2 linked regions of the Trichocoleus sp. FACHB-46 genome follow. Each later gene encodes a partner of the first gene's protein in a complex. Links are inferred from orthologs where the notes say so. Each region holds a gene or a part of one and is shown on either strand. Other genes may lie near its edges. The genes, in order: uvrA and mfd.

The links.
Region 2: the proteins of uvrA (region 1) and mfd are in contact, whole or in part, in a crystal structure (PDB 4DFC), measured with the Escherichia coli proteins. The link is inferred for Trichocoleus sp. FACHB-46 from one-to-one orthologs.

What each region holds. Positions count from the first base shown.
Region 1 is NZ_JACJOD010000022.1:108,656-112,536, forward strand. What follows is about bases 203-3,773. They hold uvrA (excinuclease ABC subunit UvrA), read right to left. Parts: upstream 3,436-3,773; coding sequence 403-3,435; downstream 203-402. Other genes in these bases: H6F72_RS12630 (alpha/beta fold hydrolase), read right to left, coding at 203-328; H6F72_RS12640 (DUF4926 domain-containing protein), read right to left, coding at 3,554-3,773. Outside these bases: more of H6F72_RS12630, read right to left, coding at 1-202; more of H6F72_RS12640, read right to left, coding at 3,774-3,802; H6F72_RS30225 (DUF6883 domain-containing protein), read right to left, coding at 3,822-3,881. UniProt on the Escherichia coli protein: The UvrABC repair system catalyzes the recognition and processing of DNA lesions. UvrA is an ATPase and a DNA-binding protein. A damage recognition complex composed of 2 UvrA and 2 UvrB subunits scans DNA for abnormalities.
Region 2 is NZ_JACJOD010000034.1:66,688-71,092, reverse strand. Bases 206-4,300 are described here. They hold mfd (transcription-repair coupling factor), read right to left. Parts: upstream 3,964-4,300; coding sequence 406-3,963; downstream 206-405. Other genes in these bases: H6F72_RS22190 (glycine zipper domain-containing protein), read left to right, coding at 4,180-4,300; H6F72_RS22200 (hypothetical protein), read left to right, coding at 206-244. In the rest of the region: more of H6F72_RS22200, read left to right, coding at 1-205; more of H6F72_RS22190, read left to right, coding at 4,301-4,405. UniProt on the Escherichia coli protein: Couples transcription and DNA repair by recognizing RNA polymerase (RNAP) stalled at DNA lesions. Mediates ATP-dependent release of RNAP and its truncated transcript from the DNA, and recruitment of nucleotide excision repair machinery to the damaged site.

The sequences.
Region 1 (3,881 bases):
AATTCCAGGCGATCGCGCCGCCCCAGTCGTGTCCCACTAGCACGCACTTGTCGTACCCTAAGCCCTGGATCACGCCTTTGATGTCTTTGATAAACTCCGCCATCACATAAGCGGATTGCTCAGATGGTTTATCGCTGTCGTTGTAACCGCGCAGATCCAACGCTACTACTTTGTAGTCCTTGGCAAACTCCGGAATTTGTTTGCGCCAGGAATACCAAAACTCCGGGAAGCCATGCAGCATCAACATCAACGGCCCTTCGCCTTGAGTGACGTAGTGCAGCTTGATGCCGTTGGTCGAGGTATAGGCGTGAGTCCAAGATTCAGACATAACTAGTTTTGAGGAGTGTAGGCTTGCCACTCCCTTTTAGACAAAAAATAGTTGTCTTAAATCCCCTCTAAGATTCACTCTGTAGGAGCGAGAGAGCGATATTGCTCTAAGACCTGCTTGAGATAGTGCCCGGTATGCGATCGCTCGTTCTCGGCCACCTCTTCTGGCGTGCCCACGGCAATAATCTCGCCACCTTTGTCGCCGCCTTCGGGACCGAGGTCAATCACCCAATCGGAGCAGCGGATTACATCTAGGTTGTGCTCAATTACGAGGACCGAGTTGCCCTTGTCTACCAAACGCTGCACCACATCCAGCAACTTGTGGACATCGTAGAACGAAAGTCCTGTCGTGGGTTCATCGATTAGATAGAGAGTTTTACCTGTGGCGCGACGAGAAAGCTCAGTGGCTAGTTTCACCCGCTGGGCTTCTCCTCCAGAGAGGGTGGGTGCGGTTTGACCGAGGCGGATATAGCCTAAACCGACATCTACCAGAGTCTGCAAGCGGTTAGAGGCTTGGGGAATGTTCTTGAAGAATTCGTAGGCTTCCTCCACGGTCATGTTGAGGACATCCGCGATCGATTTGTTTTTGTACTTCACCTGGAGGGTTTCGCGGTTGTAGCGGGCTCCCTTGCAGACATCGCATTGCACATAAACATCGGGGAGGAAGTTCATCTCAATCACGTTCACACCCTGACCACCACAGGCTTCGCAGCGTCCGCCTTTGACGTTGAAGGAGAACTGTCCCGGTTTATAACCTCTGGCTTTGGCTTCGATCGTCTCCGCAAACACATCCCGAATCACATCAAATGCGCCTGTGTAAGTGGCGGGGTTGGATCGGGGAGTGCGGCCAATCGGGGACTGGTCAATCACAATTACTTTGTCGAGGGCATTTAGGCCATCTAGAGCTTCCATTTCCTTGGGGAAGGGAACTTTATGGCCGAAATGGTGTTGTAGCGCTGGATAGAGCAGTTCATTGATCAGGGTGGATTTACCAGACCCCGAAACGCCTGTGACGCAAACTAACTCGCCTAAAGGAATCTCGACACTCACTTGCTTAAGGTTATTGCGAGAAGCCTTTTTAATCTTTAAAGCTCGACCATTACCTTCTCGGCGTTCGGTGGGTGTGTGAATCACTTGGCGACCCGACAAGTAAGCCCCTGTCAGAGAATCAGGAGCCGCTAAAATGTCCTCAAAGCTACCTTGGGCGACAATATGGCCGCCATGAATCCCCGCGCCAGGGCCAATATCTACGAGGTGATCGGCAGCGCGAATGGTTTCTTCGTCGTGCTCGACCACGATCAGCGTGTTGCCCAAGGTACGAAGCTTGTCAAGAGTACGGAGCAAGCGGCCATTATCGCGTTGGTGCAAGCCGATGCTGGGTTCATCCAAAACATAGAGCACGCCTGTCAATCCAGAACCAATCTGAGTTGCTAGCCGAATCCGTTGTGCCTCTCCCCCAGAAAGAGTCATGGCCGTGCGATCGAGCGTTAGGTAATCTAGACCGACATCGAGCAAAAATTGCAGGCGAGCTTTAATTTCTCGCAGCACCAAATCGCCAATTGTGGCTTGGCGATCGCTCAGCTTCAAACCTTCTACTCGGCTCAAGCATTCTTGAATAGAAACGCCAGTCAGCTCAGTAATCTGGTATTGGCCCAGCCGCACGCTCAGCGATTCTGGCTTCAGCCGTCGCCCCTGACAAACATCGCAAGGTTGATCGACCAGATATTGCTCTAGCTTTTGCTTGTAGAGGTCAGAACTGGCTTCTTCGTACTGGCGTTGCAGGATGTTGAGGGCACCTTCGTACCGCCGCACGTAGCTTTTCTGGTCGCGATAGCGCGAATCGACTTCAATCTTGATCGCGTCTTTGGAGCCATTCAGGATGATCTGCTGTTGCTCACGGGTGAGCTTGTTCCAAGGTGTTTGGATGTCAAAACCGAAGGCTTCCCCAACGCTATAAAGGAGGGAAAGGTAATAAGTGTTGTCTTTGTCTGACCAAGGGGCGATCGCGGCATAGACGGGCAAGGCTGGATTCGGCACCACCAAATCTGCGGAGAAGGTGCGATGACTCCCCAAGCCGTGACAGTTGGGGCAAGCACCATAGGGAGAGTTGAAGGAGAACAAACGAGGGGACAGTTCTTCCATCACCGCACCATGTTCTGGGCAAGCGAAGTTTTCTGAAAACACGAGTTCTCGTGGTAGCCCATACTGACCACCGGATTCTGCGGCTACTGGCACTGAATTTTTAGCTGCGTTTTTACCTGTAGGGAGAGCAACCACATTGGAATCTGTACCAGACTCAGCATCTGAAACAGACAGAATATCAATGATAGCGATGCCTTCGGAGTGCCGTAAACAGGTGGTGAGTGAATCGACTAGACGTTCTTCTAGGTCAGGCTTCTTCACCAAGCGATCGACCACAATTTCAATGTTGTGGGCTTGGTTTTTCTCTAGCTCGATGGAGTCGCTGAGGTCGCGCACTTCGCCGTTGACCCGCACCCGGACAAAGCCTTCGGAGGTGAGGCTAGAAAGCAATTTCTTATGGGTGCCTTTCTTACCCCGGACGACGGGAGCCAAAATTTGGAAGCGGGTGCGATCGGGCAGTTCCATGATGCGATCGCACATCTGGTCAATGGCTTGGGGGGCAATGGAGCGATCGCAGTGAGGACAGTGGGGTTCGCCTGCCCGCCCGAACAAGAGTCTCAGGTAGTCGTAAATCTCGGTAACGGTGCCGACGGTGGAGCGGGGGTTGTGGGAGGTGGATTTTTGGTCGATGGAAATGGCAGGGCTGAGTCCTTCGATCGCATCGACATCGGGTTTATCGACTTGGCCCAGAAATTGCCGCGCGTAGGCACTGAGAGACTCGACATAGCGCCGCTGCCCTTCGGCGAAGATGGTGTCAAACGCTAGGGAGGACTTGCCAGACCCAGACACCCCGGTAAAAACGATGAGGCGATCGCGGGGTAGTTCAAGGTCGATGTTCTTGAGGTTGTGCTGGCGGGCTCCCCGAATCCGAATGGTGTTTTGGTCCACTGACTTTGCCTGGGATGGGTGGTGTCCATTGGTAGGCTCGGTGGATTTGCGGTTGGCAGAACGGGAGCGTTGAGACATGAAGGGCAGCGCTAAACAGTCCTTAATGATTCTATCGCTGCTAATCCCTCAACTGCGATCGGCATCCCGTACTAATTGGTTCATTTTTACTAGTAGTTATCCGAGCGGATTGTGTTACTCACGCTGTAACCATTTGAGGGCTTGATTCAGGGGATGCTGGCTCAAAACGCAACACCATTATCTGCTCCGGTCGTAAGCCCATGGATTCGTAGGTTCGTCCATTACGATCGCTAAACTCTACTTCAAATGCTTCCCCATCAGCCAAAATTTCAACGATAGTGCCTACTTGACCACGCCACAAATTGTACTGAGGCAGATCGACTGTCAGCGCTACTACGTCTAGTAACTTGACTGTGTTAGTTGTCATTTTCGTATCACCTCAAGCATTACAGAGGATAGCAAGTCGTTAATTTTGGAATATTAGAATTATGTTCCACGATCCAACC
Region 2 (4,405 bases), on another replicon or contig:
TCAATTCGTTTTCGGCTACCAACCCCCCACATGGCAGGAACTATCAACCCAATTCACAGGCAACACCACCATCTACGACTATGAGTACTGCCTAGGAGACGGCATCGCCACCAGCTTCACCCGAATGGGCTACAAACAGTTTTCTGACTTCATTCAGCTGTATTACGATTCCCGCTGTGAGAAGGAAGATGGAAGGATGAAGGAGGAGGGAGGAAAAGGGAAAAGCGGGAGGAGAGAGGGGTGAGCAGTTAGAGGGCAAAAGTTGGGAGATTCAGAGCCAAAATTAGCAAACCAAAAACTCGAAGCACCCACAAAAGAACTCGTTTGGAGGGAGTCTGAGGGACGCAACCGTCCTTCAGCGGGGGTTTGGGGGCAAGCGCCCCCAAGCTCTTGGTTTAGCCAAACCTAAACCAAAACAGCCTCTGGTAAAGCCCCCTGCATCCGCCCCAACCAATCAATCAAATTAGACAACTGCTGCTCTACACCCAACACTCCTAAACCCCGCACCGTCACCTTACCCGGCGTATAGACAAACCGAGATTGCAAGTGATCAGGCAGATTCGCCTTCAGCAAATTCCAGGCAGGCTCCTCCATCGGCGTTTCTAGCACCACATGTTGATTGCCCTCTGGCTTGATGCGAGAGAAACCTAGCTTCTTAGCCGTCTGCTTCAGCTCCACAATCCGAATCAGTTGGAGAGCCGCAGGCGGGATCGCACCATAGCGATCGCTCCATTCCGCCGCCGTTTGCGTCAACTCCGCCTTGGTACTAGCTGCAGCGATCGCGCGATAAGCACTCATCTTCTGATCGAGATCGGGAATGTAATCAGCCGGAATAAAGGCAGTCACGCTGAGATCGATTTGCGTATCGTCCACCTTGGGAATCTCTTGGCCACGAATCTCCCGAATCGATTCCTCCAGCATCTCCATATAGAGGTCGAACCCGATCGCATCCATTTGACCCGACTGTTCTGCCCCCAGCAAATTCCCCACACCCCGAATTTCCATATCCCGCATTGCCAGTTGATAGCCAGAACCAAGCTGAGTAAACTCCTGAATCGCCCGCAATCGCTGACGGGCAGTATCCGAGAGCTGGCTTTGCTTGGGATAGAGCAACCAAGCATGAGCTTGAATCCCCGCTCGACCGACGCGGCCCCGCAACTGATAAAGCTGCGACAAGCCAAAGCGCTGAGCATCCTCAATCAAGATGGTGTTAACCCGTGGGATATCCAAACCCGATTCAATAATCGTGGTGCAAAGGAGAATATCCGCGTCCCCATTGCTGAAGGTGAGCATGGTGGATTCCAGCTCGGCCTCTGGCATTTGGCCGTGGGCGATCGCGAGCCTTGCTCCTGGCACCATTTCGCGGATTTTAGCTGAAGTTTCCTCAATCCCCTCTACCCTGGGAACCACATAAAAAATTTGACCGCCGCGATCGAGTTCTTGACGAATCGCCGCTCGCACCGTTTCGGAGTCAAAAGGAGACAAGTGAGTTTTGATCGGACGACGAGAAGGCGGTGGTGTGGTAATCAGGCTCATTTCTCGCACTCCAGACAGCGCCATATAGAGCGTTCGGGGAATCGGGGTGGCGCTGAGGGTCAGCACATCCACTTGGGTTCTAAGGCTTTTGATCTTCTCCTTTTGGTTCACCCCAAACCGCTGTTCTTCATCCACTACCAACAAGCCCAAATCTCGGAAAGCAACGCCTTTACCCAAGAGTTGATGGGTGCCCACGACAATATCTAGCTCTCCGGTGGTTAAGCGTTGCTGAATTTGGCGGCGTTCCTCAGCGGTGCGGAAGCGATTCAGTAGACCCACTTGAATCGGGTAGGGGGCAAAGCGTTCCTTCAGCGTGTGGTAGTGCTGCTGCGTCAGGATCGTGGTGGGAGCTAGTAGCGCGACTTGCTTGCCCGCCGTGACTGCCTTGAAGATGGCTCTAATTGCTACTTCTGTTTTGCCGAAGCCAACATCTCCGCAAACCAAGCGATCCATCGGACGGGAATTTTCCATATCCCGTTTGACATCCTGGGTCGCTTTCAGTTGGTCAGGGGTGGGTTGGTAGGGGAAGGAGTCCTCCATTTCCTGCTGCCAAGGCATGTCTGTGGGGTAGGTGTAGCCTTGCTGTTGCGATCGCTGAGCATACAGTTGCAGCAGATCCACCGCCAACTTTTTGATTGACTTGCGGACCTTGCTCTTAGTTTTCTCCCAAGCCTTGCTGGACATCTTGTTCAGCTCTGGCACCGCATCCCCAGCCCCTCGGAACCGGGACAATGATCCGACTTGGTCTGCGGCCACCCGCAACAAACCATCGGCATACTGCAACACCAGGTATTCGCGAGTTTCGTGGTTGATCGTCAAGCTCTCTAGTTTGAGGAACTTGCCCACGCCATGACTCTTATGAACGACAAAGTCCCCCGGTTGCAGCTTATTCGGATCAACCTGCTTAGAGGCCGCCCGTCGCCGCTTCCGGACATAGCTGGGGGTGGTTAGGGTGTGCTGACCAAAAAATTCTCGGTCTGTGACCACTACCAAGCGGAAGGTCGGTAAAACAAACCCTTCAATCTCTGCGAGGCCCGAATACTTGACTGCTACAGGCACCCGCTGAATCTGAAGTTTCTCGATCGCAGGATAGTCGCGTGAGTTTGGGACAAACTGCGCCGGACAATCGTGCTCCTGCAACAGCGACACCGATCGCGAAGGCTGCGCCGACACCAACCACACCGAGAAACCGCGATCGCGCTCTCCTCGAATCGTCTCCGCCAACTTACCAAACTGGTGCGGAGTGGCATTCACCGGGCGACTGGCAAGATTGAGGGATGGAGCAGCACCTACAACTTCTTCGACCAGTTCTGATAGATAAAGGCGATCGAAACATTCGACTTCGGCGAGTGACTCTTGAAAGGAGCGATGGATCTTAGGCAGAAGAGAACTCTCCCCTTCATCCTTCATCCCTCCTCCTTCATCCTTTCCCTTACCTCCTTCATCCCTCCACTGCTCCTCCACATGCTCAAACCAGCGATCGCCGTGAGCCTGACACTGCTCCGGTTCATCTAAGGCAATCAAGGTATTTTCTGGCAAGTAGTCGAGCAAAGAAGCTGGCTGATCAAAGGCTAATCCCAGAAATCGACGCAGACCTGCTAAGGGTTGGTCTTGCTCAAATTTCTCTTGTTCGGCAGGGTTGAGATAGGTTTTTAGCGCTGTGGCCTTCTCGCCTGTAAAAGCGGCTCTGACAATGGGGCTAAAACTGGTGGGTGTGAGGACAAGATGATTGATCGAGTCGAGCGATCGCTGAGTTGCTGGATCAAACTCCCGCATTTTGTCCAGCTCATCACCAAACCATTCCAGACGAATCGGGAGTTCGGCGGCGACGGGAAACACATCAACAATGTCTCCCCGGCGGCTCCATTGGCCTTCTGTTTCTACGAGGGAAACGCGCTCGTAGCCTAAACGGGTCAGTTCACTGCTAAAAGCATCGAGATCAACTTCGGCTCCTCGTTGCAATCTCAGACAATAGGGGCGGAAGGCATCGATAGGGGGTAAGTGGGGCTGTAAAGCTCTCTCTGTGGCGACGATCGCGGTTCGGCTCGTCTCCCCACCTTGACCATTCCCATTGCTGGTAGCTCCTTGGCTACCTACCAAATCCGCTAAGACTTGCAACTGGCCCCAAGCCATCTCTGACTCCAAGTCAAAGGGTTCGTAGGGAGATCCCTCGGAGGTGGGATAGAAATGAACCGTTTGCCAGCCCATTGCTTCTAGTTGGGCAGTCCAGCGGCCTGCTTCTTCTAGGGTGGCAGTCACTACTAACAAGTTGCGGGGGCCAGCTTGAGCTAGAGCCGATGCTACCAAGCCCTTAGGGATGCGAGACACACCGTTGAGCTTTAGAAGTTGTTGCTGTTTCAGCTTGGCTAATAGCTCGTTAGTGAGGGGCGATCGCCCAAGGGCACGAATAATTGAGGAGAAAGCCATAGATTCTGGAACCGGAGCAGCGAACAGCCAAGAGTGTTTACCTATCTTTATATTGTAGAAGCCTGAGCAGAAGCCGTTGCTTTTCGAGGGCGGAATACCTCTATCAGGGGACATCCGAACTGCTGGATCTCCCCCTCCTGGAGAGGTCAGCTCCTTTTTTAATCGATAAGCTTAGAGGAAATAAGGAAAGTTTATAGAATCGCCAGGGAGTTTTTTATGACTAGTATCAACAACTCACCATTCATGAGTAATGACGACAATCTAGCGCCGATCGACGTGGAAATCGTAGAGACGACCGCTGAGATTCAGCCCCAAGAGTCTGCTTCTGACAAAGGTCAAGCGACTAATCACATCGTCGCCGAAGCTATTGGCGCGGCTAGTGGTGGTATTGCTGGAGCCACAATTGGTAAAATGGTCGGTGGACGCCTAGGTGCAGCCGTCG